Regions from separate parts of the Chitinibacter fontanus genome, predicted to be linked through region 1. Evidence: predicted binding sites of a transcription regulator. Region 1 holds the regulator's gene; each other region holds the start of a gene.
What was found. Region 1 encodes sigma-54, which starts transcription at its own class of promoters, with help from an activator protein. Its sites were predicted from a motif close to CTGGCACGCTTCATGCTT; they were not measured.
Positions count from the first base shown of each region.

Region 2: the regulator sigma-54 is predicted to act here: its motif matches at 1,641-1,658, upstream of glnK (P-II family nitrogen regulator).
Region 3: the regulator sigma-54 is predicted to act here: its motif matches at 4,428-4,445, upstream of flgB (flagellar basal body rod protein FlgB).
Region 4: the regulator sigma-54 is predicted to act here: its motif matches at 2,055-2,072, upstream of glnA (type I glutamate--ammonia ligase).

Region 1 is NZ_CP058952.1:503,037-510,532, forward strand. It holds gene HZU75_RS02325 (MATE family efflux transporter) at 1-251, shown strand, start outside; gene HZU75_RS02330 (flavin prenyltransferase UbiX) at 307-915, opposite strand; gene HZU75_RS02335 (Gx transporter family protein) at 917-1,498, opposite strand; gene HZU75_RS02340 (NusG domain II-containing protein) at 1,479-1,862, opposite strand; gene rapZ (RNase adapter RapZ) at 1,852-2,712, opposite strand; gene hprK (HPr(Ser) kinase/phosphatase) at 2,712-3,656, opposite strand; gene HZU75_RS02355 (PTS sugar transporter subunit IIA) at 3,739-4,212, opposite strand; gene hpf (ribosome hibernation-promoting factor, HPF/YfiA family) at 4,318-4,644, opposite strand; gene HZU75_RS02365 (RNA polymerase factor sigma-54) at 4,675-6,075, opposite strand; gene lptB (LPS export ABC transporter ATP-binding protein) at 6,097-6,819, opposite strand; gene lptA (lipopolysaccharide transport periplasmic protein LptA) at 6,825-7,340, opposite strand; gene lptC (LPS export ABC transporter periplasmic protein LptC) at 7,294-7,496, opposite strand, start outside.
Region 2 is NZ_CP058952.1:1,559,403-1,566,898, reverse strand. It holds gene atpD (F0F1 ATP synthase subunit beta) at 1-17, shown strand, start outside; gene HZU75_RS07225 (F0F1 ATP synthase subunit epsilon) at 29-457, shown strand; gene HZU75_RS07220 (GNAT family N-acetyltransferase) at 583-1,071, opposite strand; gene HZU75_RS07215 (accessory factor UbiK family protein) at 1,191-1,451, opposite strand; gene glnK (P-II family nitrogen regulator) at 1,703-2,041, shown strand; gene amt (ammonium transporter) at 2,067-3,587, shown strand; gene HZU75_RS07200 (methyl-accepting chemotaxis protein) at 3,729-5,333, shown strand; gene HZU75_RS17645 (methyl-accepting chemotaxis protein) at 5,426-6,883, opposite strand; gene HZU75_RS07190 (PAS domain-containing protein) at 6,858-7,376, opposite strand; gene HZU75_RS07185 (HD-GYP domain-containing protein) at 7,388-7,496, opposite strand, start outside.
Region 3 is NZ_CP058952.1:2,812,026-2,819,521, reverse strand. It holds gene flgG (flagellar basal-body rod protein FlgG) at 1-765, opposite strand, end outside; gene flgF (flagellar basal-body rod protein FlgF) at 793-1,533, opposite strand; gene flgE (flagellar hook protein FlgE) at 1,554-2,861, opposite strand; gene HZU75_RS13470 (flagellar hook assembly protein FlgD) at 2,877-3,557, opposite strand; gene flgC (flagellar basal body rod protein FlgC) at 3,571-3,984, opposite strand; gene flgB (flagellar basal body rod protein FlgB) at 3,995-4,399, opposite strand; gene speD (adenosylmethionine decarboxylase) at 4,605-5,006, opposite strand; gene HZU75_RS13450 (DUF4178 domain-containing protein) at 5,164-6,633, opposite strand; gene HZU75_RS13445 (DUF6404 family protein) at 6,633-6,992, opposite strand; gene HZU75_RS13440 (GFA family protein) at 6,995-7,399, opposite strand; gene HZU75_RS13435 (hypothetical protein) at 7,418-7,496, opposite strand, start outside.
Region 4 is NZ_CP058952.1:217,589-225,084, reverse strand. It holds gene HZU75_RS01040 (sensor domain-containing diguanylate cyclase) at 1-388, opposite strand, end outside; gene glnA (type I glutamate--ammonia ligase) at 564-1,973, opposite strand; gene HZU75_RS01030 (rhodanese-like domain-containing protein) at 2,329-2,781, shown strand; gene aroE (shikimate dehydrogenase) at 2,863-3,699, shown strand; gene mtgA (monofunctional biosynthetic peptidoglycan transglycosylase) at 3,778-4,470, shown strand; gene HZU75_RS01015 (CHASE2 domain-containing serine/threonine-protein kinase) at 4,558-6,945, shown strand; gene HZU75_RS01010 (Stp1/IreP family PP2C-type Ser/Thr phosphatase) at 7,060-7,496, shown strand, end outside.

The DNA.
Region 1 (7,496 bases):
AAGCGGTGGCTAGCGGTATTTTGCGCGGCTATAAAAGCACCCGCATTCCGATGTTGCTGCACATTACGGCCTTTTGGCTCATCGGGATACCGCTCGGCTACGCGCTGGCCTTTGGTGCTGGGCCATTCAGCCCCGTCGGCGCAAAAGGATTTTGGATCGCATTGGTCATCGCCCTGACCTTTGCGGCATTCTCCCTGCTGTGGTTATTTCGTCGGGTTAGCTTGGCAAAACTGGGGCAACAAACACATTAAAACAGGTGGTATATTCGTCAACACAAGCACAATCAATGCCTAGCCGGATATACATCTACTCACCCCAGCGCTGCATTAACTGATGTGGTACTTGCAACTGATCGAGAATCCGTGCCACGACAAAATCGACCAAGTCAGAAACCTCTGTGGGATGGTGATAAAACCCGGGATTGGGCGGCAAAATCACCACGCCTAGCTTGGCCAGCTTGAGCATATTTTCCAAATGAATCGCCGAATATGGCGTTTCGCGCGGCACGACAATCAGCGTTTTACGCTCTTTGATCATCACATCCGCAGCACGCTCCAACAGATTATCCGAGGCGCCATTGGCAATTGCTGACAATGCGCCCATCGTACACGGTACCACCACCATGCCATCACCAGGGTTTGAGCCCGAGGCCATCGGCGCAAACCATTCCTGCTGACCATACACTTGCAATTGGGCGGGCTCAGCCAGCTGATATTGGTTGCGTAATAGTTCGGCCAAATCGGCCGCACGCGATGGCCAGCTCAGATTCATTTCCTGCTTGGCCACAATTTGTGCCACTTGCGTATACACCAAGCGTACTTTGCAACCGGCCGCCAGCAAACACTCCAAGGTACGCAAACCATAAGGCAATCCAGACGCGCCGGTAAAAGCGAGGGTGATAGTTTTGCTTGTCATATTAAATGGTGTCCTGCTTGATTATGGAGGTACTGCTTGGCTGAGCTGGGCTGGCTGGATATTGCCGGAGCAAGCGCTCGGTGATAACGCCATTCACAAAACCAAACAGCAAGGCCATACCGCTTAACAATGGGATCAGATACAAAATACCGTCATGGGGGATCAGCCACAGGCGGGCTAACAGCAACTGCCCTGCTGTATGGCCAATCGCAGAAAGCAGCGAAATACTCACCATTCCAAAATAGCGCCGCGGAAAATATTGCGTCAGCGCCAACATGAACAAACTGCACAGCCCCCCCGCTAAACTCAAGGCAAAACCGGGCGAGAAGATCCCTCCCAACACAATACTCGACCCTAGTATCCGCAGAATGCTAACCCAGGCTGCACCTTTCCAGCCGATACGGTCTAGAGCAATCAGGGTAACAATATTTGCCAAGCCCGGCTTTACCCCGGGTATCGGCGATGGAATCCCAGACTCCAACACGCTGAGCACGATGGCATAGGCGGCCAACTGCGCAATATATGCATCTTGCGGCGTTATCTGCACGGCTCGCAAGTTTGATTTAGTAGCTGAGGCTGTCATAGCTGCGTGGCTGATTGCCAATCAATTCAATACTGGTTCGGTTGGGCAAGCAAATAGCACTTTGCCCGGCTTGGGTTAACCAGCCTGCTTTCACACAATACTGACGCGGGCTGGGATCATGGGCGATACGCGCTTTACCTGCCGCAACCTCGACCACGGTATCGCCCAGTGGACCAGTAACATGCAGGATATTGGCGGCCATTAGATCAAGCTCGGCATAGACTTTGCCATCTTGATAAATACGCACTCGGGTAGCTCGTGGCTGCGTCCAAGTCCAGTAGGTGAGCATTGCCCACAACAAGCCCAGTACCATCACACAAACGACATCACCCCATTTCAGCAGGCGCCAGGTATCAATGACCATCTTGCTCGCGATGGCGGATTAATACTTGGCGCGAACGGGCAAAGTGCCGCTTAAGCTCTTCAGCCAAGTAAACAGAACGATGCTGCCCGCCTGTACACCCGATTGCGACAGTCACATAGCTGCGCTGATCGCGCTCAAATTCGGGCAACCAGCGCTCCAGAAAACCAAGAATATGCGTTAAATATGGTCCAACAGTCGGTTGGCGCATCAGAAAATCCGCCACCGGCTTATCCATCCCCGTTAAGGGCCGCAACTCTGGGTCGTAATAAGGATTTGGCAAACAACGGGCATCAAAAACAAAATCAGCATCCAGCGGTATACCGTGTTTGAAGCCGAATGACTCGAAAATAAGAGTGAGTTTGGCTTTATCCGAGGCGATAAAATCACGAATCCAGTGGCGTAATTTTGATGCCGCCATGCCGCTGGTATCGATACAATGCCCTACTTCACGAATATCGCCGAGCACCTCGCGCTCCATTCCGATGCATTCACTCACCGTTAGCAATCCATTGGACAAAGGGTGACTACGGCGGCTTTCAGAATAGCGCTTGATAATAGTTTCATCATTGGCCTCCAAAAACAGCACTCGGACATCCACATCCAACTGCATCAAGGCATCCAGATGCTCGGGCAAGCTGGTCAGGTTATGCGCGCTACGTGCATCAACAGCAATCGCCACGCGGGGATAACCGTCCATATCGAGCATCGAGACCGCTTGTGGCAACAATGGTGCTGGTAGGTTATCGAGACAGTAATAGCCCAAATCTTCCAGCGCACGCAAAGCAACCGATTTACCGGCGCCCGAGAGACCTGACAACAAAACGACTTGCTGATGCTTTGAATTTGGCATTACTCGCCCATTTCCATAAATTTTTGATGCCGTTCGATGAATTCACGCGTCGAATCAATGCCGCGCAATTGCAGAATATAGTTACGCACGGCCGACTCAACCAACACCGCCAAATTGCGCCCCGCCGCCACCGGAATCACCAGCTTGCGAATTGGCACATCCAAAATCGCCTGCGTCGCCGCCTGCATTTGCAAGCGATCTACCGGTGCGAGCGATTCGCCACCGGCTTTGGCAAGATGAATAATCAATTTCAGCGTTTTTTTCGGCCGCACCGCGGTTTCACCGAAAATCGTCCGGATATTCAATACACCAATCCCGCGCACTTCCAAAAAGTCGCGCAACATTGGTGGGCAGCGACCTTCCAGCGTTTCGGGGTTAGTACGATAAACCTCGACCACATCATCGGCCACCAAACCATGACCGCGTGAAATCAGCTCCAGTGCCAGCTCGGATTTACCCATTGACGATTCGCCCGTCAGCAAAACGCCTACCTCCAGCACATCCAGAAATACCCCATGCAGGTGTGTAGATACAGCCAATGCTTTACTTAGGTAATAGCGCAATACCTCCATTAAATACGGAGATTGCTCAGGGCTTGTCAATAAAGGCACATGATGGCGCTCAGCCGCATCACGCAAGGCATCGGGTACTACCTGCCCATTGGCGACAATCATCGCCGCCATTTCGCTGGCAAATAACTGGTTAAGACTACTGAGCTGCACATCGGGTGAGAGGCCATTGACATAGGCAATCTCGGCAATGCCCAGCACTTGAATCCGATTAGGGTGTACAAAATTCAAATGCCCAACCAGCGACAAAGATGGCTTTTGCTCACTGGCATCGTTAGACAGCAGATTATTCGCCCCAGATTGTCCAGCCACCCAAGTTAGGCGCAGTTTCTCGGCGTTATCAATGAATAATTGGCGGGCAGTAATTTGGGGCATACGATTCTCAAAAAAAAACTGCATCAATCAGATGCAGTCTTGATATTAACCAGCTAAGCAAAGGGAGTCTAGCTTATTGCTATTACGTAAAATCAGCGCCGTAAGGCTGCCAACTTGAGATCCGCTGCCACACCAAGTGCGGCTCTGGCACGGCATTGAGCTCTTCGCGCAATTGCTTATCCGAAAAGAGTTGAGCCAATTCGGAGAGAATTTGCAGATGCAGATCGGTGGCATTGGCTGGCACTAGCAAAACAAAAATTAGCGACACCGGTTTGCCATCAGGCGCATCAAATGGGATAGGTTCTTTCAAACGAACAAAGGCACCGGTCGCCTCTTTCAAGCCTTTAATCCGGCCATGCGGAATGGCAACGCCTTGCCCCAAACCGGTAGAACCGAGCTTTTCACGCGCAAACAAGCTATCAAAAATCACGCTACGCGCAATGCCATGGCTATTTTCAAACACAATACCCACATGCTCAAAAACGCGCTTTTTGCTACCAACATCTAAATCTAAAAATACATTACTGGTTGGCAGAATTTTGGTAATCAGGCTCATGGTCTTAATCGTGTTCCCTAGTGGACTGGGTATTGTACTTGCCTTGCTCAGAAACAAAAACGGGAACGACTCGCGGCGTTCCCGTTGTATTGCTTACGCAACGAATTATTCTTCAACCACCGCTTGGTGTTTGAGAGCTTCACCACGATGTGATGATTGTTTTTCTTTGTGTTTAACCACCTGACGATCTAATTTGTCCATCAGAACGTCAATGGCGGCATACAAATCTTCCTCAATAGCCTCAACGTGAATGTCTTTGCCGCTCACGTGTACTGTGACCTCGGCCTTGTGCTGCAGTTTGTCTACCGAAAGAATCACTGTTGCATCGATCACATTGTCAAAATGACGTACCACGCGCTCGATTTTGCTAGTGACATACTCACGGATAGCTGGAGTAACTTCAAGATGATGACCGCTGATGTTGAGGTTCATAATATTGCTCCTTCGATTTATATCGCCTTTTTATAGGCTTTTGCGCTGACTGGCAGGCGCAATGTTCAGCGCCTCCCGATACTTGGCAACGGTGCGCCGCGCTACTGCGACACCTTGCCTTGCGAGTTCTTCTGTTATAGCACTATCCGATAATGGTTTCTTTGGATTTTCCTGTGCTACCAGTTGTTTGATCAAAGCTTTGATCGATGTTGCTGAATTTTCGCCGCCGCTGTCGTTTTCAACATGACTACCGAAGAAGTATTTGTACTCCAAAACGCCGCGCGGTGTCAGCATAAATTTTTGCGTTGTCACGCGCGAAATCGTTGATTCGTGTAAATCGAGCTCTTCAGCAATATCACGCAGCACCAGCGGTTTCATGGCCACTTCGCCATATTCAAAAAACGCTTGCTGCCGCGCAACGATCGCTTGGGCCACCCGCAAAATCGTACTGCCACGCTGTTCTATGCTTTTAATCAACCACCTAGCTTCTTGCAAAGCGCTAGCAAGATTGTCTCCAACTTCACCTTGCAACAGCCGCGCATACATTTCATTGACTTTAATTTTGGGCTGCGCAGCCTGATTCAGGCGCACAGTCCAGCGACCACGTAACTTTTGCACCAGCACATCAGGCACGACATAACGTGTTGTATCCGCGCCCCAGTTGGCCGCTGGTCTAGGGTTCAAGGCCCGGATAATCTGCTGAGCCTGACGCAATTGATCATCATCACATTGAAACTGTTTTTTTAGCTTGGCAAAATCGCGGATCGCTAATAACTCCAATCCAGTCTCAATTAAGCGACGCGCCAACAAATACTCAGGAGTATTGGGAGCAGATTTCAATTGCAGCAACAGACATTCCGACAAGGATCGAGTGCCAACCCCCAGCGGCTCGAGCTGCATTAAATATTGATGTGCGATTCGCAACTCATCAACTTCAAGCTCAAGCTCCTGCACTATTTCAGCAGGTAATTGCGCAAAAATTTCCTCTAAGTCTTGCGTGAGTAAGCCATCTTCATCCAAGGCTTCAATTAACAAGGCAAGCAGGGCATGATCACGCGCAGAAAGCCCCATCAGACGGGCTTGCGCCAATAAATGATCACGCAAACTTAATTCAATCGCGACTCGTAAAGTGGGGTCGTGCTCATCATCCTCGTCGTATGAACCACCATTTTTTACCTCGTCCCAACGAAGTCCATCCAAATCATCCACATGATCCGTACTGGAGTCAGTCGTCTCAGGAGCGGCGACCTCGAGGGAGTCCGGCGAGTCACCAGCCGACTCTTCCCTCTCTAGCAACGGGTTATCTGCCAAGTATTGCTCAACTTCCTGATTAAAATCGAGCGTAGAAAGCTGCAACAGTTTGATCGACTGCTGTAATTGTGGCGTTAAATTGAGCTGCTGCGACATGCGCAGCTGCAAAGATTGCTTCATAAATCCAGCACAAGGAGGAAATTACATTCGGAAGTGTTCGCCCAGATATACGCGACGAACATCTTCATTATTCACGATCTCAGCCGGTTTACCAGCTGCCATCACCGAGCCTTCTGAAATGATATAAGCACGGTCACAAATACCGAGCGTTTCGCGAACATTATGATCGGTAATCAACACCCCAATTCCGCGCTCTTTCAAGAAGCCAATAATGCGCTGAATATCAATCACCGCAATCGGATCGACACCGGCAAATGGCTCATCAAGCAAGACAAATTGTGGGTTAGACGCCAACGCACGCGCGATCTCGACACGGCGGCGCTCTCCACCGGACAAACTCATGGCATTACTATTGCGTAGATGCCCCACATGCAGATCATGTAATAATTCATCTAGGCGCTCAATAATTTGCGCTTTATCGCTGTAGTGCAGCTCCAGCACCGATTTGATATTTTCGGCCACAGTCATTTTGCGAAAAATCGAGGCCTCTTGGGGCAGATAGCCCAATCCTAAGCGAGCGCGCTTATGAATCGGCTGCTGACTCACGTCGACACCATCGAGCTCGATGGTGCCCTGATCCATCCGCACCAGACCGACAATCATGTAAAAGCTGGTGGTTTTGCCGGCTCCATTGGGACCCAATAAACCAACCACTTCACCACTACTGACTTCCAGTGATACATCGCGCACTACAGTGCGTTTCTTATAACTTTTCTGCAAATGCTGGGCTTTAAGAGTGCTCATGCGTTTTATTTGCTCACGGGCTTGCTGGCGGTTTCAGAGGCTTTTTTCTTAGGGGTCAGAGTGATATTTACACGTCCACCCGATTTACTTTGCGCCTGGTAGTACTCGGTATTCATGTCATAAGTGATTTTGTCACCCACAACTAAATCCTGATTACGTTTAATCCAAGCTTTTTCCATCAACACCATAAAACCTTTCGCACCGTCATAATCAAAGCGCAACGCCTCAGCATCCAGCATCTCACCCGAATCTAGTCTTTGCTTAAAGCGCACCGGACGCCCCTCACCTTGGGCAAACTGATTGCCTTGCTCGTCTTGGCGAGTCACCAGCTTATCGGCACGAACCACCATGGTCCCTTGTGTGACAACCACATTCCCGGTACAAACACTTTGCTGCGTTTTCTGATCTAAAGCGCAATTATCTGCGACGATATTCATCGGTTTTTCACGATCGGCGGTTTCAGCTGAAACGGTATTACTGAGTAGCAGTGCCAACAAGGGCAGCACGAGCGGTCGGAACATAGGTCATTTTTACCTTAGATTTTAATAAAAGAGTCTGTGCGCTATTGTCAGCAACAAACCCAACTGCCTCAGCATGATGCGGCCCCATATCTGCCACCACAGGGGCATCGGAGCTAGCTTGATGCGTTGCTTGATTCAAAAACACGTCATGGCTAT
Region 2 (7,496 bases), 1.1 Mb from region 1:
CCAAATCAATGCAATAAGGGGTTAAGCTATGGCCATGACCATGCATGTGGACGTAGTTAGCGCTGAAGAGCTGATCTACTCTGGTACCGCTGAGTTCATCTCTGCGCCTGCCGACAAGGGTGAGATCGGTATCTTGCCGCGGCACGCGCCGCTGTTGACCCGCATTCGCCCGGGCGCGATCCGTATCAAGATCGCTAACTCGAACGAAGATGATGTCATTCTGTTTGTTTCAGGTGGCATGCTCGAAGTTCAGCCGGATGTGGTAACGGTATTGGCCGACACTGCGATTCGTGGTGCAGACATCGATGAAGCCAAAGCGCAAGAAGCAAAGCGCAAGGCAGAGGAAGCGTTGCGCAATCACGCTTCTACGATGGACTTTGCCATGGCGCAGGCCGAATTGGTCGAAGCAGTTGCAAAACTTGCTGTCATCGACAAGATCAAACGGCGCGGCCACTAATCATCGCTTTACGATGGTTTTGCACTAAACAAAAAACCAGCCTACGGGCTGGTTTTTTTATTTTGATGGGTATATGCAGCTATACAAGATTTTGATTGATCTTCTTCTGGATACCCTAGAGATGGCTATTGGTTTAATCGACGAACAAAGTGCAGATGCCCCATTTCACGCTGATAGCCCATTTTCTGATACAAACGGTGTGCATTGACGTTTTCTGGTGAGGTTTGCATCGTGAGCATCCCGACCCCAATAGCTTTGGCTTCGCGTTCTACGTGGGCCAGCAGCGCCGCACCAATCTTCTGTCCGCGCAGCTCTGGTAGTACAAACAAATCATTCAATACCCAGCAGCGGCACAGGCTCATTGATGAAAAGCTCTCAAAAACCTGAGTAAAGCCGATGGCTTTCCCTGCCGTGTCACGCACCAAATATAGGCGAGAGTCGCTTTGTACTAAGCGCTGGGATAAAAACGCTCGTGCCTCTTCGGTATCTTGTGAATAGCTGGCGTAGCGCAGCGAGGTATCAATATAAAATTGACGATAGGCGTTAAATAACGGCGCTAGATCATCAAGATCTAGAATTCCGGCATTTGAAATCGCAAAAGTGGCTTCTGGCATGGTCTCGGCTAGCACGGTGGTCTCAATGATTAGGGTTAACGCTTACTTTATGTTACAAAAAAACCGAGCACGTGGCTCGGTTTTAGTTTTGGGTGTTGTAAATCGAAATGTTGTAAGGCTCAAATTCCGTCTTGAGGGTTATTCAATTGAAGGCGAGATTCTAGATCCGCTACGCGTGCTTCAAGCTGGGTAAGTGTTTCGCGAGTGCGTGCGAGCACTTCCTGCTGAATTTCAAATTCTTCGCGTGTCACTAAATCCAATTTGGTGAATGCACTTCCCATCATGGCACGCACATTTTTTTCCATGTCTTTCGCTGGGCTAGAAGCAATCGCATCAGAAATTTTGCCGGCAATTTCATCAAAAAACTTATCTTTCAGCATGACGTACTCCTTACGGTCATTGGTTGATGCTGCTGTATATGAGTTTAGCAGATCGCAGAAAGTTGCATGGTGCGGATTGATGCACCTAAATGGTGCTTGCTTGTTTGCGGCCTTTTGTAGCTTGTATCAATTTAGTGCTTTGTGCCTATGAATTCATCATAAACAGATGAATTTGTGCGATTTTTTCAGTTGGCACGCTTAATGCTAATAACAAAACGTCCAACAATAATTTCCTAATCAAGGAGCAAGCCATGAAATTTGTTACTGCGATTATTAAGCCCTTCAAGCTTGATGAAGTGCGTGAAGCTTTATCCGAAATTGGTGTGCAAGGTTTGACCGTCACCGAAGTAAAAGGTTTTGGTCGGCAAAAAGGCCACACCGAGTTATATCGTGGCGCTGAATACGTCGTTGATTTCTTACCTAAGGTAAAAATCGAAATCGCGATTGCGGACGAGATGCTTGATCAGGCGATCGAAGCCATTGAAAAGGCCGCCCACACTGGCAAGATTGGCGATGGCAAAATTTTTGTCTTCGATCTAGCCCATATTGTGCGCATTCGTACCAGCGAGACTGGCGAAGCTGCGATTTAAGATTCAGCATACTGGAGAGAGCGAAATGAAAAAAATACTAAGTTCACTGGCGCTACTGGGTGCCATGTTATTTGCGGCACCGAGCTTTGCCGAGGAAACTGCCAGTGCAGTAGATGCATCGGCAGCGGCAGTAGTAGCCAGCGAAGTTAAAGCTGAGCTTGCATCTGCGATGGCAAGTGCACCAATTGCATCGACAGTCGAGGCGAGCACAAGCGCGGTTGCGGCACCAGTAATTACGATCAACAAAGGCGATAACACATGGTTATTTGTGGCGACTGCGTTGGTGATTTTGATGTCAATTCCCGGTTTAGCATTGTTCTACGGTGGTCTGGTGCGCAGCAAAAATATGCTGTCGGTACTCATGCAAGTCTTTACGCTGTTTAGCCTGATCTCGATTCTGTGGGTCGTATATGGCTACAGTGTGGCGTTTACCGAAGGCAATGCATTCTTTGGATCGCTGTCCAAAGTAATGCTCAAAGGTGTGACGCCAGACTCAATTGCTGCCACCTTCAATAAAGGCATTGGCATTTCTGAATTGATCTACATCGCCTTCCAGGGCGCCTTTGCAGCCATCACGTGCGGTCTGATCGTGGGCTCGTTTGCAGAGCGCATCAAATTCTCAGCCGTACTGGTGTTCTGCGTGATTTGGTTTACTTTCAGCTACCTGCCAATTGCGCATATGGTTTGGTACTGGGCTGGCCCGGATGCCTACATCAATGCGGCAGCGGCAGAAGCTGCGACTAAAACTGCGGGTTATCTGTTCCAAGACGGTGCGCTGGATTTTGCCGGTGGTACTGTGGTCCATATTAATGCTGCGGTTGCGGGTTTGGTTGGTTCGTACTTTGTGGGTAAACGTATCGGTTACGGTCGCGACCCAATGACACCACATAGCCTGACCATGACGATGATTGGTGCGTCATTGCTTTGGTTTGGCTGGTTTGGTTTCAACGCCGGCTCTGCGCTTGAAGCAAATGGCACTGCGGCACTCGCCTTCGTGAATACTTGGGTCGCTCCGGCAGCGGCAGCAATGAGCTGGTTGATCGCTGAGTGGATCTTAAAAGGTAAGCCATCTCTATTGGGTGCTGCATCTGGCGCGGTAGCAGGCTTGGTGGTGATTACCCCTGCGGCTGGTTTTGTCGGCGTGGGTGGTGGTTTGGTGATGGGCTTGATCGCAGGTGTGGCTGGCTTGTGGGGTGTACATGGCTTGAAACGACTGCTCGGTGCGGATGATTCACTCGATGTGTTTGGTGTGCATGGCGTGTGCGGTATCTTGGGCGCTATTCTAACCGGTGTGTTTGCCAGCCCAGATCTCGGTGGTACTGGCGTGTGGGATTATGTTGCTAATGGCGTTGCTTCGGGTTACAGCATTGCAGCGCAAGTCAAAATCCAAACGATTGGCGTACTAGTTACCATCGCATGGTCAGGTGTGGTTGCCGCAATTGCTTATAAATTGGTTGATCTGACAATCGGTCTGCGTGTGAAAGAAGACGAAGAGCGTGAAGGTTTGGATGTAACTAGCCATGGTGAGAAAGCTTATAACCTGTAATTAATCGTGGTTGTTCCTGTGTACTTGTCACCGAGTACATTTTACAAGCCCACCCATCTCACGATGCGGTGGGCTTTTTTTCAGCAAGCCTGACGTAATTTGCTACATTTAAGTACTATCTCGCACAAATAAGAGTCAGGTATGAAACAGATTCAAATTAAACAGTGGCTGCTGATCCTTGCTGCAACCGTTTTAGCGGGTTTGACTGCGCTGGGCATCAATAGCTGGCTCAGCCAGCAGCAGGTGTCCAGCCAAGTGAATAAGGCCGGACATTTAGCTCATCAAAGTAATGTACTCGGGCAATTGCGGACTAAAGTCGTCGAAGTCACTTTGCTGGCAATGGACAATATTGTGGATAAAGATGAGGGCAAGGTACAGCCGGAGCGCGTGGCAGAAGGGCAGGCCTTAATTACCAGTATTGAGGCTGCGATTGGGCAACTGGATGATCCTGCTAGTCAGGCCCTGATTCGCGAAAAATTTGCCCGCTTAAAAGAGGCTGCGCTGATTGATCTGCCTAAGCTGATTGAAACCAAAGCCGATGAAGCGGCTTTTGCCGCCAGTGATGACAAGATTGATGCTGCGGGTGCCGAGCTTTCCAATCTGATCGGTGAGATGGATAGCAAGATACAGTCGCAATTTAATCAAGCACAAACTGAAGAACGCGGGGCTTTGGATGCGTCCACGCGCAATATGCTGATTTTATTTGTGCTGGTTGGCTTGGCTGTGTGTGCGGCTTTGTGGTGGATCGCACGCAAGATTTATCAACCGCTGGAAATGGAGCCTGCCGATTTAAGTCAGCTGGTCGGGCAGATCGGTGCAGGTGATTTAAGTCAGGCGATTCAGTTTCAAAATTCAGGCTCCTTGCTTGCTGGCGTGAGCCAGATGCAAAGCCAGCTTAAACATGTGGTGCGTGCGATTCGGCAAGTATCCGATCAACTTGGGCAATCCGCCAGCGGCCAGGATGCCCGGGTACAAAACCTGCTAAATCGTGCCGAAACGATGAATCAGGCGGTAGCAGGAATTCAGCACAGTATTGCGCAAACCAATTCCGGTCTGCAGCAGATGGAGCAGGGGACTCAGCAGGCAATTGGCTTGGCGCGTGAAGCGGGTACTCACGCTTCAGATGGGATTACGCGCGTCAAAACCGTAGCAGGTAGCTTGCAAGTGCTAGCTGGCGGGATTAACACTGCCGCATCTGCAGTACAGGAGTTGGGGGATAAAACGGAATCCATCTCCAGTCTGGTGACCAGTATTCGTGAAATTGCGGATCAAACGAATCTGTTAGCCCTCAATGCGGCCATTGAAGCCGCTAGGGCGGGCGAACAGGGGCGTGGCTTTGCGGTTGTCGCCGATGAGGTACGCAAACTGGCCGAGCGCACCACACAAGCCACTCAAGATATCGTGGCGGCCATTAGTACCATTCGCGATCAAACCGCACAGGTGGTGGCGGGTATGAATCAGAACGTGAGTCTGGCGGATCAGGGTTTACATGAAACGCAGGTCGCGGAAGAAACAATGAGCCTTATTGTGAATAGCAGCCAGGATGTCGTACATGCGGTGGATGATTTACTCAGTGTGATGGCAGTGCAGGCCGAACAAACCCACGCTGTGACACGTTATGTGGATGAAATTGATCACAATGCACGGGAAAACCTCAGTACTTTCAGTGGGGCAGCTGAGCAAGCGAAAAAGTTGAGTGGACAAGCTAGAGATTTAGAACAAGCTGTCACTAAGTTTAGGCTTTAAATGGGTATCTCGTTCTAGTCATTGCATTATTTGGGTTTTATTTTGGTACTGTAGTGGGGTATGTAAAAAAGCGCTCAATCAGAGCGCTTTTTTTAGTGCTGATGCTTTTGCAGTACCAATTGATCCAGGGATAAAAATAATTTTTGACTGGCATTTTCAACACTTTGAAACTGCGCCTGAATTTGATGTTGTAACTGTGGATCGTCTGGCCAATTGCTATCGGCCAGCTCAACAACCTGATGCATGGCTTGGTAGAGTAATTGCTGGGGTGCCGCCAATTCACGGAAGGCACTGTACTGGTTGTAATCGCGTAGGCTATTAACACTGGCATACCAGTGGCCAAAAACGCTGTCATTTGCCTGCAATTGCAAGGTTTGCTGAGCTTTGCGAGCCAAGTCCCCGCCCATGATGTTGATATAGCCGTTCTGTTTGAAGTACAAAATTTCCACTTTAGCTTGTGAGGTGTGGCAGACATCTTGTACGTAAGCAATGCGTTGTAAGGCTTGTTTGGCGCGCTGTTCACTGCTTTGGAAGCGCTGCTCAATCCCTGTGACATGCTCGCCAGACTCGTGGGCCATTTGCCGCATAGTGCTGCTCACCTGACTGATGCTGGTGGCTTTTTCCTGTAATTCACCCATTACCGACCCGATCTCACTGGATGCGGTTTTGCTGCGTTCGGCCAATTTGCGTACTTCATCGGCGACCACTGCAAAGCCACGCCCCTGTTCACCCGCCCTCGCCGCCTCAATAGCGGCGTTGAGTGCCAGCAAATTGGTCTGGTCGGACAGATCGGCAATCATATTCACTGACGAGCTCACTTTGGCGGCAAGGTTGCCAAAGCCATCTACCGCGGCGCTGGTTTCATCAATATGCTGAATCATCGCCATTAAGGTATTAATCAGTTGCACAACTTGCTGGCGACTATCTTCGGCATCGGCCACATTTTGACTCGATAAGCCCGCCAGATCATCGGTGGCGCTGGCAATACCGACCATATCGCCTTGGGTCATTTCCAGATTTGCTAATAAATTGCGGGTATTGAGCTCACCGAGTTGCGATAGCAAACCATTACGCCGCTCTTTAAACGCATTTTTTTCCAGCACGAGAAGTGATTGATTGGTGCGATCCAGTGCGGCACGAAACTCGCCGTGTACGCCGACTGGCTGAGCTTTGCGAAAAAATTTACCTTGGCTGGCCATTTGTAACGTGGTTTGCTGCTCACGAAAACAGGCTTCCAGCTGATCGAGCATGTCATTAATGGCCCAGCTGATCCGGCCAAATTCATCGGTGCTGGGGATATGTACAATTCGCTCGGTGACTTTGCCTGCTGCAACATCACCGGCAATCCGCTCGATTTGCTGCAGCAGTGCCATATCGGTGCGCGAGCGTAAAACATACAGATGCCCGGTGACGATGCCGGCCAGCAGCAGTATTAAAGACCAGCTTTGAAAGCCTTGTAGGTACCAAGACACTAAAAAATGAATCCCCAGCAGGCTGCACAAGAAAATAACGACTAGCGTTACCCTAGAGTGAAAGGACAAGCTCTTCATAACTCACTCCATGTTGTTGCAGTACCGAGCCTAGCAACGCAAGCGAAGCAGCACATGCATCGCGTGGGCCGGCTTGCTGCTCTGCTGCGAGCATTTGCTGGTATAAACCCGTACAGGTATCAACTGCTGAACGTTTAGGGCAGCGGCGTACAGAAAGATACCCAATGATGTTGCCGTTGCTATCGTAATCGGGTGTTACATTGGCAAACACCCAGTAATAGCTACCGTCTTTGGCCATATTTTTGACATAGGCAAAGACTTCCTGCCCGCTGGCGATGGTGTCCCATAGGTATTTGAATACCCCGCGTGGCATATCGGGGTGGCGAATAATATTGTGCTGGGCGCCGAGTAACTCATGTTCGGAATAGCCGGAGTATTCAATGAAAATCCGGTTGCCATAGGTGATCCGACCTTTAGTGTCGGTTTTGGAGACGATAAAATCATTTTCGCGCATGATTTTCTCGTGCTGCGTCGGGATGATGCGGCTTTTCATCGTAGATTGCCTTATTGCAGCGACTTGGTGGCAAGCTGCCAAAATTCGATTAAATCCAGTCCTTCCTGACTCTGGGCGCGGATGCGAGCCGCTTCGATCGAGGGAAGATTTTCTTTCAGG
Region 3 (7,496 bases), 1.3 Mb from region 1:
CAGCATTTGATCGGTAGTTGTCACAGCTTTGGAGTTAAGCTCAAACGCACGCTGCGCCTGAATCATATTGATCAATTCTTCCGTTGCATTCACATTCGACGTTTCGGTATAACCTTGGTTAATCGCACCCAAACCGTTCGTGCCAGGCGTTCCCACTGTTGGCGCACCACTCGCAGAGGTTTCCAGATATAAGTTCCCACCGATTGATTCCAAGCCCGGTGGGTTAATAAAGGTGGCAGTCTGAATATTACCGACTTGAATCGGTGCTGCCGCGTTATTATTTACAATGGCCGACACCGTACCATCTTTGGCAAATGTGATACTGGTTGTGCCTTGTGGCACCTGAATTGCTGGCGACAACTCGTAACCGCTACTGGTTACGATCGTGCCTTGGCTATTGACCTGAAATGCACCATCACGCGTATAAGCAGTCGTACCATTAGGCAAAGCAATTTGGAAAAAGCCATCACCATTAATGGCTAAATCGAGCGGACCATCAGTTTTTTGCAGATTGCCGACCGAATGATTACGCACGGTGGCCACAATTTGCGTGCCAGTACCTACATACAGCCCGCTAGGTAATGAGGTTTGCTGACTCGTCGCACCGCCCGCCTGCCGCAAATTTTGATACATCAAATCTTCAAAAATCGCACGTTCGCGTTTATAGCCATTAGTGTTCACGTTGGCCAAATTGTGTGAAACCACATCGATATTAAACTGCATGGCATCCATGCCGGTTTTTGCAGTCCAAAGCGAACGCATCATGATGCTAAATCCTTGTTTTTATATGGCTTAACTATTTAATGAAAGCAGGGAGCTGGCCGAGCGGGAGTTTTGCTCTGCGGTCGTGAGCAATTTGATCTGCATATCAAAATGGCGCTGCGTTGAAATCATATTGACCAACTGCTCGACCGAATTGACGTTACTACCTTCTACGCCGCCACTGGCCAAACGCACTTCAGGATCCGCTTGCGCAGTTTCACCGTTACGTTGACGAAACAGGCCATCAAGTCCTTTTTCCATCTGCGCATCTGGCGGGTTAACCAATTTCAACCGCCCCACTTCCACCGTCTGAGTAGGATTGGCCATATCAATGGCCGTGACTGTGCCATCGGGCGCAATCGTTGCACGGTTGTTTTCAGGAATAGTGAGTGGACCACTTTCGCCTTGTACAATCTCGCCCGAATGGGTTTTTAGTAGGCCTGATGAATCAATCGCAAAGCTGCCATTTCGGGTATAAGCCTCACCACTGGAAGTCTGCACGGTCAGCCAACCGTTACCACGAATGGCAACATCCAAATCCCGTCCGGTTTGCTGGAAAATACCGGGGCTTAAATCTGCGGCTGCCGTTTGCTGCACAACATACGCCCGTGTACCCATGCCTGGACCGCCAAGCGCAGCAACCGCACGTGCCGATGCCAATTCAGCACGAAAGCCTGGTGTCGTTACATTTGCTAAATTGTTCGCAATCGTTGCCTGACGGGTTTCGCTGTTTTTAGCCCCCGACATCGCCACATAAATTAAACGATCCATACCTTAGTTATGACCTTTTATCAGCGCAGATTCACAATGGTTTGCATGATGGTGTCTTGCGCTTTCACCGTTTGAGCGTTGGCTTGATAATTGCGTTGCGCAGTAATCAAGTTCACCAGCTCAGAGGTCAAATCCACGTTGGAATCCTCAACCGCAGCGGCCTGCAAAAAGCCGGTATTGCCTTGCCCAGGGCCGTTTGTTAGGGGTTGGCCAGAGCCAAATGATTCAGCCCAACGGTTATCGCCCAAGGGTTGCAAGCCTTGTGGATTAGTAAACGTAGACAACACCACCTTAGCCACATTGCGGCTTTGACCATTGGAATAACGACCTTGCACTACCCCTTCTTTGCTCACCGAAATACCGGTTAAAACACCGTCGGTATAGCCATCTTGGGTCAAGGTATTCACATTGTATGGGCTACCAAATTGGGTCGATTTATCAAAATACATTTGGAAATTGAGCCCAGCCGAACCATTGTTCAGCGTTGCAGCAGTGACATTGAAAGTCGTTCCGCCAACGGGCAAACCCACCGGTTTACCATTGGCATCAAACGAGATGGTCGTACTTAACTTAGCCACTGCAGGCACTTGGGGACCTAAAGTACCATTAGCATTAACATCTTTACCATCCAGGCCATATTTAATATCCCAAGATCCAACCGTACCTCCTGCGGCGGGGTCTTGCTTGCGGAAATACATCGTCTGCGTATGCGCCACACCTAAAGAGTCAAATACGGTGGCCGACGTTGAATAATTATATGTGGTCGGGTCAGTGGACGAGAAAGCGGTACCGGCTGGAATCACTTTATCGGCCGCATTCAAATTCAAACCCAGATTCAAACCCGCGCCAGTAACCCCAGATGCGCCAGTTGCCCGTGCGCCGATATTGGAAAATTGCAGCTGAATAGGTTGTGGCGTTGAGCCTTCTAGGAAAATGCCGGTTCCTTGATCTACAGCCCAGCCGGTAAGAAATTGGCCGTTATTAACGATATAGCCATTCTTATCGAGCTGGAATTGGCCATTACGTGCATAGCTAATACTGCCAGTTGGATCTTGCATACGGAAAAAACCATTCCCGGTAATCGCAACATCCAGCGGATTATTCGTTGAGGTAGTATTACCCTGCGAAAACTGCTGGGCAATCGTCGTCACCTTGGCACCGATACCCGCAATATTTGAGGCGGTACCAAAGGTACTGGCATAAATATCGGCAAACTCTGCGCGCGACCCTTTGAAACCAACGGTATTCACGTTGGCGACATTATTACCAATTACGTCCAGATTTTTAGCTGCGGCGCCGAGACCACTTAAGCCTTGTTGGAAACCCATGATACGCTCCTTACCTTAACCGTTTGACTGCTGAATCTGGATAATGCCGCCAAAATTGGTTTTCTCACCATTGGCCAAATACACCCCAACACCATCGCTGCCAAATTCCACCGACTTAGCCACCTGCCAAGTCACCGTACTCAAAGCAATTTCCTTGCCATCTTTTTGTGCGGTTGCCGTTACCTTGTAATTACCAGCAGGAACTACAGTGCCATCGGCCTTCTTGCCATCCCAAGCGAGCTGCACCAAACCAGATTTAGCGGTCGTAACTGGCACTTTGGCTACTTCAGCGCCTTTGTCATCATAAATGGTCGCCATTGCATTGCTGGCACCATCTGGGATATTAAAACGCAAGTCGGCCGCTTTACTGCCATCAAAGCGGAAACCATTGCCGGGGCACAGGACTTCTTTGCCGATCAAGTTTGCCGCCTGCATCACTTGTGTACCCGCGTACAAACTGGTCATTTGCGCCATCGATGCATTGAGCTTTTCGATGCCGCTCACCGTATTAATTTGCGCGATCTGACTCGTGGTTTGCGCGTTATCCATCGGGTTCATTGGGTCTTGCGACTGCAATTGCTTAACCAACAACTTCATAAACCGATCTTGCTGCTCTTCAGTTTGCGTTTTAGTGGTGGTGGTTCGCGCGTTTAAAGAGCTGTAGTCAAATTGACCTGAAACTGGATTGGTTGCCATGGTGTATTACTCCTTAAACTTGACCGAGCGACAAGGTACGCAGCAGCAGCGTTTTGGCGGTATTCATCACATCAATATTGGTTTGGTACGAACGTGACGCGGAAATCATATTGGTCATTTCATCCACTACGTTGACATTAGGCATTGCCACGTAGCCATTCGCATCGGCAAATGGGCTTTTTGGATCAAACACTAATTTAGGAGGTGCCTGATCTTCGATTACACCAGCTACCTGCACGCCAACGGATTGCTTATTATTGGCCGTTAGCGGCTGCGCCTGAAACACCACTTGTTTCGCGCGATAAGGCTGACCATTTGAACTAGTCACCGATTCAGCATTCGCCAAATTACTTGCCACCGCATTCAGGCGCGCTGATTGCGCCCGCATGCCAGAAGCTGCTACATCAAAAACTCGGAACATCGACATCAGTTAATCCTTATTGGCCGGTCAGCGCGGTTTTCATCGATTCAATTCGCCGCTGCAAGAAGGTCACCGAAGCCTGATAACGAATGGCGTTATCGGTAAATTCTTTCATTTCGGTGTCCATTTCCACCGTATTGCCATCAATCGATGGTTGACGCTCATTACGGTATTTCAGTTCGGGAGCAAACAGATCAATCGTCAGTGATGGTTGCAAATGGCGAGCATTACTGGTGGCCAAAGTCGCCGTTTGCTGGCCTGCACGGGCGCTTTCATAGGCGGCTTTAAAATCGAAATCGCGGGCTTTGTAATTGGGCGTATCCGCATTGGCGATATTTGACGCCAAAATTTCCTGTCGATACGAGCGCATTTTCAGCGCAGTTTCCTGATTACGAAAATAGTCGTCGATTTTGCCCAGCATATCGCACTCCAAATGAATGCACAGATACAAGCACAATGTATGCCAGCAAGAAGAAACCGCTAGAGCCGCGGTTTTATTGACTTAGAGAGAGGGAAAACCGCTCAAAAGCGGCAAGGTTTGCCGCTTGAGTCGGCTGATCTGCCTGTGCAATCACTCAGACTAAAATGATGATGGGTATAGCTTTAAATACCAATAAATTTAAAGCCTAAGAGGCAATACCCTTAATACTTGAACGCCAAATCACTTGTTGGCTCGATTCTGCAGGTTGCAAGACTTGCTGCAACACAGCCAAAGCGGCGTCCGCGTTGGCCGCACCACACATAAACAGATCAATCGCTGCATAGCCATGCTCTGGCCACGTATGAATACTGATATGCGACTCGCGTAATAACAGCATACCGGTCACACCTTGCTCAGGACCAAAATGATGAAAATGGCGTTGCAGCACATGAGCCTGGCCAGCTTGGACTGCGGCCAGCATGGCGTTTTCAATCAAAGCAGGATCGGCCAATACCGTAGGTGTACAGCCTTGAAAGTCGGCAATTAAATGTCGACCAAGTGGCACGGGGTTAGTCATCGACAACTCTAGTAATGGCTCATGCTTCATTTATGCCCACCACCCGAACTCCAACCGCCAGAAGACGAACCGCTGCTCCAGCCACGACTACTCCCTGACGATGAACCTGAATTGCTGCATGACGATAAATTGAACAAGGTGCAAATCGTGATAATCGCGATGCAGTAAATTTTGTAAAAGCCGTTGCTCATTCGTCCGATTCGCTTTTATTAAGTGGCCAATGCAAAACATAGGCAGCCATACCAGTCCAGAACACGCCTTCCAACACATCATCGCCAAACAAGGCTAGAGGCAGGTTGATCGCCAGCAGAATCAGCGTATAACGCCAAGCCATACTTCGCTGATCGCCCGGTTCGGCATCTGATTTTAAGGTTTGCACATTGGTTTTATTAAACCATTGCTCGATTTGTCGGTTGGGAATTTTGCTCGCCAATGACCAAACGAGTTCAGCGCTATTTTTCTCTTTGCACAAGCGCTGTTGGCCTTGCTGATACTCCCATAACTGAACCCGATCGCCGACACTCACCCGCCAGTTAAACGCCCCCGCCGCGTATACGACTTTGGCGGTGTAACTGTCATACATTTTGCGAAAGCGTTGCCCTTGAAAATTGGCATGTGCATCGCTCCAACTCTCTGGCATTGCATTAAGCACCGCCACGCGCGACCAGCCATCTTTGGCTTCAACCAACCATTGAAAGCCCTGCTGCCAGTTATGTAGCAAGTATTCGGTCCAGTGCGAATCTTCATCATCGGTTTCGACCATTTCAATCAGGCCGATCACCGTCCATTTGGTGCCATCGATCATCGCGCTATCGCCGCAATCGAGCGTGGCATGATAGCGCTCGGCTTCGGTGTGCTTGGTCAGCACCAGCGCTTTGTCGCCCGAGCAATCCACTTCCGAACCACAGGCTGCACACACGATTTGCGTGGCAACTCCCGCACGGTATTGCAACTGATTGCCGCAACTAGGGCAATCGAGCACATTGGGCGTACCCTTGAGTCGTCCAGCGCTGCGCTGAATTTCCTCATCACTGCGCAGCAACTGCGCTTGCAGGTTTTTCAGCTCAACCGCTTCGCCGACATACAACTGCGGATTGGGTCTGGCTGCGTTTACATCGGAATAATCTATCGTTAGAAAACGCTCAGCGATACGACAATCAACTACTTTAGCAACATAACCATTACCCACCACAAACGGCAATTCACCTTGTCCACCCACACATTGTGCGCTGCGCTTATCGGTCACCACATAAGCCCGCCCACCATGTTCGTAGCGCATTTCGGGGGTTAAATATTCAAACTGTGGTGCATTAGCTGCCTCGCCGAGCGGCAGGGTAAACATATACTGCCCAGAGGTATCGCCCAGCCAGCCATATTTCCCATCATCAAACGAGACATACCACTCGTTCCACAATCCCGCATCGTAGCGCAACTGAATACGGCCAATCACGGTAAATGTGCGCCCAGCAAATAACCCTGACGTGCCGATCTGAATCGGCGAATAGTCTTCCAGCACCTTGCCGATTTTGCCAATGTCTTTGACCTCATCGGCGCTGCGTAGCACCGTAGACTGGCAATATTCGCAAACAGCAATCGCCGAAATCGTCGAGCGAAATAAAACCTCAGCGCCACACGAGGGGCAAGCGGTACGAAACATTAAAGGCTTTCCCAGCTAGGTAATTGTTTTTTGCGCGCAAAAGAGCGGATAGCCAGCGCTTGCAGCGCACTAAGAGTCAGAAAAAGCACGGAAAAACCAATGACTTTTTGAAACGAAATACCCGATGTCCACCCTACAATCACCAAGGGTAAAAGCGCTCCACAACTAGATAAGCCTTGAATCGTTTCCCCCATCAGTGTATTGAAATACTTTGGCTTTGTTTTTAAGCCTAATGCCCATTGCATCCTAAGAAACCAAGGCCACTGCACTAGATATCGCCAGCCCGTTTCTGAGGTTTTCGCTTGAAACACAGCTAAGGCCGCTATTTTCTTGCGCTCAAACTCAAGGTCGATCGCCATAATTATCCCCGCCCCGGCTGCCACTCGTCATACTCAGCCAATCCCTCGTACCCCAGCCAAGCCTTGCGATGCGAAGTCCAGATATGCATACCACCGCGAATCCCCGGATCATCTCGCAACGTGCCAACACGCACGATCAGGTTTTCCTGCCCCGCTTTTTTGCCATACAGATGCGTGCCGCACTCGCCGCAAAAATAGCGCGATTTGCCCGGTGATGATTCAAAAAATTTGAGCTTTTCCTGCCCAGCAACTACGCGAAAATGCGCGCGCTTAGCCCCCGCCACGCTATTAAACGGCGTACCCAGCACGCTGCGGCAGGTGTCGCAATTGCAATGAATCACTGGGGTAAAAAATTCATCGACTTCATATTGCACCTGACCGCAGGCGCAGGCTCCCTGTACGCTCATTGTTTATCCTTTTTATCTTTATTTGGATGACACACGCCAAAGCACTGCTTTACATCTCATACACATGACTTTTCGATTTATCACGCCTGGATTGAAT
Region 4 (7,496 bases), 290 kb from region 1:
TGCGCAACCAGTGAATCGGCAGTCGATGCGATGCTGGCCATATATCCCCTTTTTCGGTGAGTAGTAATTGTTGATATTGGCGCTGTGCTAAATACGATTGTAAGGTATCGACTGCCGCCGTGGTTAGGCCACAAAGCAGAGCAACACGAACACTGAGGCTATCTTTGGCAATATAGAAGGGGGTATTGACTGCAAAGCTAGATAATAAAACGGCATACGGGGCAATACGCCCTAGGCGTAACATTAAGATTAGACCCGCACCAGATGCCAGCCATACCACGGCTAGGTTGCCTTCATTTAGGCTGCCTAGCTGGATGCTGAAAAACCCCAGACCGATGTACATTAGCATCAGTAGCAGGGGCGTGATAGCGGTGTGATTCTGTTTCATTGGTTTGGCTTGGTTGTTTTTCTGATAATAGCAGTAAGAAAATGCCTTTGGTTTAAATTTCAATAAATAGTCCGATCAATCAAATGCAGTCGCCTGAATGTAAAAAACCCGCACCAGCTTGGCTGGATGCGGGTTTGTGCATCAATCGGCCTGCGCAAGCACAGGCTAAAATTGATTACAGAGAGTAGTACATATCGAATTCAACTGGGTGCACGTTCATGCGTGAACGAGTTACGTCGTTCATTTTCAGTTCGATGTATGCATCGATCCACTCATCAGTGAATACGCCGCCACGAGTCAAGAACTCGCGGTCTGCGTCCAGAGCTGCCAGTGCTTCGTCCAAAGATGCGCAAACTGTAGGGATCAGTTTATCTTCTTCTGGTGGCAAGTCGTACAAGTTCTTGTCAGCTGGATCGCCTGGGTGGATCTTGTTCTGGATACCATCCAAACCTGCCATCAGCAATGCTGCGAAACACAGGTATGGATTAGCCAACGGATCTGGGAAACGCGCTTCGATACGACGACCTTTGTCGCTAGAAACGTGAGGAATACGGATTGACGCAGAACGGTTCTTCGCAGAGTAAGCCAATTTAACTGGCGCTTCGAAGTGAGGAACCAAACGACGGTACGAGTTAGTACCTGGGTTAGTGATCGCGTTCAATGCTTTAGCGTGCTTGATGATACCGCCGATGTAGAACAGGGCTGTTTCAGACAGGCCAGCGTAGCCGTTACCTGCGAACAAGTTTTTGCCGTCTTTCCAGATAGACTGGTGAACGTGCATACCTGAGCCGTTGTCACCAACCACTGGTTTTGGCATGAACGTTGCAGTTTTGCCGTATTGGTGCGCAACATTGTGTACCACGTATTTCAGGATCTGAGTCCAGTCAGCACGTTGAGTCAAAGTAGAGAATTTAGTACCGATCTCGTTTTGACCGGCATTGGCCACTTCGTGGTGGAATACTTCAACTGGCACGCCCAATTCTTCCAGCACGATAACCATAGTCGCGCGGATGTCTTGGTGGCTGTCAACTGGAGGAACTGGGAAGTAGCCGCCTTTAACGCGTGGACGGTGACCCAAGTTGCCGCCTGCTGGTTCGTCAGCAGTAGCCCAAGCGCCTTCGTCAGAACCGATCTTAACGAAAGTACCTGACAAGTCAGTGTTCCAACGGATGTTATCGAAAATGAAGAATTCTGGCTCTGGACCGAAGAATGCAGTGTCACCAATGCCTGAAGTTTTCAGGTAGGCTTCAGCGCGTTTAGCCAAAGAGCGTGGGTCGCGGTCATAGCCTTTACCAGTAGCTGGCTCGAGTACGTCACAAGTGATGAACACAGTTGGTTCGTCAAAGAACGGGTCGATTTTAGCTGTTGATGCATCTGGCATCAGCAACATGTCTGAAGCTTGAATACCTTTCCAACCTGCGATCGATGAACCATCGAAAGCGTGGCCGTTTTCGAACCATTCTTCGTCAACTACGTGTGAAGGAACAGTTACGTGTTGCTCTTTACCGATAGTGTCGGTGAAACGCAGATCAACGAAACGAATGTCGTTGTCTTTAATAAGCTTGAGAACGTCGGCTACAGCCATGTTGTCGCTCCTAGTTGGGACAAGTGAAAACAAGAAATGGGTACTGCATGTGCGCTGTCGCGCACTGGACGGCGTTACTACAAGCACAAACCGTGCCAAGCGGAATAACAGCTACCAGCTATTGTGCCACAAGTATTTGTCTTCGCGCATGCTTCTTGTTGGTGATTAATCATGGTGCAGAATGAGGTTTTACGCACCAATGTGGTGCGATTGGCGCTGAACGGGTCAGAGAGGTTGCATAGTGTGATTGGCAATATGCTCAGTGCCGATCATTCCTTGGCTTGTAGCCAATCCCAGTCATAGAATAGCGATTTAGAGCACAATTGCCGATTACAAAATCAATAGGGGTGGCCCAATGAGTCAAGCGAATGAAATTCTTCAAAATGCCCGTGGTCGTGCAAGCAGCGCAGGTTTGCCCTATGCAGGGGTGGTAACTCCAGCCGAGGCGTGGTCTTTGTTTCAATCGCTGCCAGCCGTGCACATCGTAGATGTTCGTACCAGTGCAGAGTGGCAGTGGGTGGGCGTTGTGCCGGAAACCGATCAAATTGAATGGAAAAGCTATCCTGGCATGGCAAATAACCCTAACTTCATCACGCAGCTAAAAACCAAAGTAGACCCAGAGGCGGTGGTGATGTTTTTGTGTCGCTCCGGCGTGCGCTCGCACGATGCTGCGGCATTAGCTGCGCAGCATGGGTATGCCTCGGCAATGAATATCTTGGAAGGTTTTGAGGGTGATAAAGACAGCGAAGGGCATCGCGGTCGCAAAAATGGCTGGAAAGTAGCGAATTTGCCGTGGGTGCAAGGCTAGGTCGATTTAAGACCTTCGCTGTAAGAAAAGCAAAGTGAGGTGTTACACTACGCCTCACTTTTTTGTTATCGGCTAATCACTATGACCGCCCCCACTTATGCCGTGTTTGGCAACCCGATTGCCCATTCTAAATCGCCCCAAATTCATGCTGCGTTTGCTACGCAATTTGCCGATCATCCCGCCGTCGCCAATTTTGTGTATGACAAATTACTGGCACCTGTTGATGGTTTTACTACTGCGGTGGCTGATTTTGTCGCAGCAGGCGGCTTGGGCGCCAATGTGACCGTGCCATTTAAAGAAGATGCATATCGCCTAGTGCAAACGTTGAGCCCGCGCGCTTTAGCAGCTGGCGCAGTCAATACTTTGCAGTTGCTGCATGACGGTAGCCTGCTGGGTGACAATACGGATGGTGCCGGGCTGGTGGCGGATGTGCTGCGATATACCCAGATACGGGGGGCGCGTATCTTGCTACTGGGCGCTGGCGGTGCAGCGCGTGGCGTGATACTGCCATTACTTGGCCAAGAACCTGCAACGCTAACTTTAGCCAATCGCACTTTGGCTAAAGCTGAGCAATTGATTGCGCATTTCCAAAATCACACCACTATTTCACTCCATACATGTGAGTACTTGGCTTTAGCGGGTGAGTTTGACCTAGTGATTAACGCCACTGCTGCCAGCCTTGGTGGAGAGCGCTTGCCGATAACCGATGCGGTGTTTGCCCCTAATGCTCTGGCCTACGACATGATGTATGGCAAAAATGAAACGCCATTTTTAGCACAAGCGCGGGAAGCTGGTGTGGTGCAACGCGTAGATGGTTTGGGTATGTTAGTGGGGCAAGCAGCCGAAGCCTTTGAGCTATGGACTGGGTTGCGCCCAGATGTGGCGCCGGTGCTGCAAATGATGCGTGCCCAACTCTAGTTGGTGGGTATGGGTTTGAAATCTACACTGCACATTGCTTGCATTGATATACGTGGCGTTATTGCGTGATGAAAAAAAATCAGTTTTTGGGGTTGGATCGGCCGTGGCTTGGGGCTTTTGCTCGCGTTGTTTGTGGCTTGGAATCTGTGGATGATGCTGCATATTGTGGCTTGGCGCTGGGTCAATCCAAGCGATACCGCCTTTATGCGGGTGCAGCTAGAGCGCCTGCAGGCGGAAGACCTTGCCGCGCAGTTGAAATTTGAGTGGGTTGATTACGACAAAATTTCTCCCAATCTCAAACGTGCACTGGTGGCCTCCGAAGATGCCAAATTTCTCGATCATGAGGGTTTTGATTGGGAAGGTATGCAAACCGCATGGGAAAAAAACATCAAAAAAGGTCGCATTGTGGCGGGTGGCTCGACGATAAGTCAGCAGTTGGCCAAAAACCTATTTTTATCCGGTAATCGCAATCCATTGCGCAAAGTTGAAGAAGCGATTCTTACCGTGATGATTGAAGCGCTGTGGGATAAGCGCCGTATTTTTGAGGTGTATTTAAATGTAATCGAATGGGGTGATGGGGTGTTTGGTGCGCAAGCGGCGGCACAACATTACTATCGCACTAACGCAAATCGCCTTGGCGTTGGGCAAGCCGCGAAACTTGCTTCCATGGTTACCAATCCGCGTTATTACGACAAAAATCGCAGCGATCGCCGTTTGCTGCGCAAAACAGCGATTATTCAACGGCGAATGGGTTACGCCGATATTCCATAATTTGCGACATTCTTGCTCCGGTGTGGGCCATGACGTAATCAAACTGCGCCGCTTTGTACGATAATGGCGGCTACTAGGGAGAGAGCGATGACAAGACACTGGTGGCGCAGCGATTGGGCGTTAGGCTTAGGCTTAGTGCTGCTGTTTGTTTTGTTATGGCAAACAACCCCGCTGATTCGGGATTTGGAAAGCAAGGCCTACGACCTAAGTATGGCCACAATCGAGCGGGCTCCTTCGTCGCGTATTGCGGTGATTGGGATCGATCAGCCTAGCTTGGACAATCTGGGACGCTGGCCTTGGTCACGTGATGTGCATGCCAAAATGATCAACCTGCTACAGCAGGGCGGCGCAGCGCAGATTATCTCTACCGTTTTGTTTACCGAGCCACAACAAGATCGTGGCTTGGCTTGGCTGGAAAAATTGCAGGATGAAGTTACCGCCAACCCGGAGGCTTATCCGCCTGAGTTTTCGGCCAACTTAGAGGGTGCTATTGCCAGCCTGAATGTCGATCGGCAACTGGCTGGCAGCATTGCTCGGGCGGGGAATGTCATGCTGCCGATGATGTACTCGTTCGGCGCGCAAGCTGGCAATCCAGACCGCGAATTGCCCGATTTTGTCCTGAAAACCGAAATTGATGCCACGGGCGATGCCGCGCAAGGCAAGCCACGCTCGGTGATTGCACCCGTGGTGCCGGTGGCGGAAATTGGTGCAGCCGCCAAGAAAGTTGCCCCGCTAGTGTTTGATCAGGATAAGGATGGCGTGCTGCGGGCCGTGCCGTTAGCGGTGCTGTATTACGATGCCATTTTCCCCAGCTTTTTTACGCAAGCTGCGGCACAAGCGCTGAATGTGCCGCAGACGCAGCTTAAAGTTGATTTTGGCCGCAGCGTGCACATTGGGCAGTTGCAGCTCGCTACTTCGGCTGAAGGGCAAGTATTTCCTCATTTTTATGCTGAGCAACACGGGCAGCCAGTATTTGGCATTGATTCATTCTATGACGTTCTGGCTGGCAAAATTCCTGCGCAAAAATATCGCGATAAGATTGTCTTGATTGGCGTGACGGCCCCCGGTTTGGGAGATAGCTTGAGTACGCCCGTCGAAGCGAGTATTAGCCCGGTAGTCATGACCGCACAAACTGTTTCGGCTTTGCTGGAGGGGCAAGTATACCGGCTACCCGCTTGGGCTTTGCCGTTCTCGCTGGTGCTGATGACTGTGGTGGCGGTGTATCTGAGCTTGCTTTTGCCGCGACTCAAAGCGGGTTACGCGGCGGTATCTACTGCAGGGCTAGGGCTAGCAATGCTTGTAGGGCAATACCTGCTGATGCGATACGCCCAGCTGTGGTTACCCCTACTTGCACCTGTATGTTTATTATTGATCGGACATTTGGCACTAACGACTAAACGCTTTTTGCTGACCGAAGCGAAAGAAGAAAAATCCAGTGCTGAGTCCGCAGAATCCAATCGTATGTTGGGTCTGGCGTTGCAAAACCAAGGTCAGCTGGATATGGCGTTTGATAAGCTGCGACGCGTTCCGCTGGACGATGGCATGATGGAAGTGATGTACAACCTTGCGCTGGATTTCGAGCGCAAACGCCAATTTAACAAAGCCGAATCGGTTTATCGTTTGATGTATACACATCAAGCCAACTATCGTGATTTGGCCGAAAAAATGAAAGCGGCTAAGCAGTTGTCGGAAACGGTGTTATTGGGGGCTGGGCAGCATGGCGGCACCCAAATTATGCTCGATGGTGAAGTCGCCAAACCCATGCTGGGCCGCTATGAATTAGAAAAAGAGCTCGGTAAAGGTGCCATGGGCGTGGTTTATTTGGGCAAAGATCCCAAAATCTCACGCACTGTCGCGATTAAAACCATGTCATTAGCTCAGGAGTTTGAGGCTGATTTAATCGATGAGGCACGCGAGCGGTTTTTTCGCGAAGCCGAAACGGCTGGCCGGCTTAATCACCCCAATATTGTGACGATTTTTGATGCAGGCGAAGCGCATGATTTGGCCTATATCGCTATGGAGTTTTTACCGGGTGAAGACCTAACACCCTATACACGTGCTGGGCACTTATTGCCCGTATTGGAGGCTGTGCGCATTGTGCGGCAAGTTGCGCAGGCCTTAGATTATGCCCATGCTGCTGGTGTGGTACATCGCGATATTAAGCCAGCCAATGTGATGTACGATCTCAAAAACAAAAGTGTCAAAGTTACCGATTTTGGCATCGCGCGGATTACCGATGCATCTAAAACCAAAACGGGGATGGTATTGGGAACGCCATCGTTCATGTCGCCCGAGCAATTGGCGGGTAAACATATTGATGGGCGTTCTGATTTATTCTCTTTGGGCGTGATGCTATATCAAATGCTAACGGGATATTTGCCGTTTGTGGGCGACTCAATGGCCGAATTAATGTATCGAATAACCCACCAACCCCCACAGATCCACGAAATTACAATCCAAAATTACCGCCAGTAGTGATAAAGATTATTATGAAGGCCTTAGAAAAAAATGTAGATGAGCGCTTTCAATCAGGGGCCAAAATGGCAAATGTATTGCTCAAATTAGAAGCAGCCATTGAAGGAGCGGCGAATGCGAAGTCTGTCGGCCGCACTTGAGATGGTGGGGCGCACCGATACCGGAATGGTGCGTGACCACAATGAAGATTCGATTTATTTTGAGCCAGATTTAGGCTTGGTCATTTTGGCTGACGGCATGGGTGGCTATAACGCTGGTGAAGTTGCCAGTGGGATTGCGACACAAGTCACGGCCGAGGTGATGCGAGCGCAAATGATGGCAACACCGCCGCATATTAAAACCGCAGGCAGCATGTGGCCCATTGCTCATGAAATGCTGTTGCTATCGATCGATCGTGCCAACGCGATGATTTACCAGACGGCTCTGGAGCACCCCCAGTGTTCAGGAATGGGCACTACATTGATCGCTGGCTTGTTTTATAACAACCATTTGGCGATTGCCCATGTGGGGGACTCGCGAGCGTACCGTCTGCGTGGCGATGATTTTGAGCA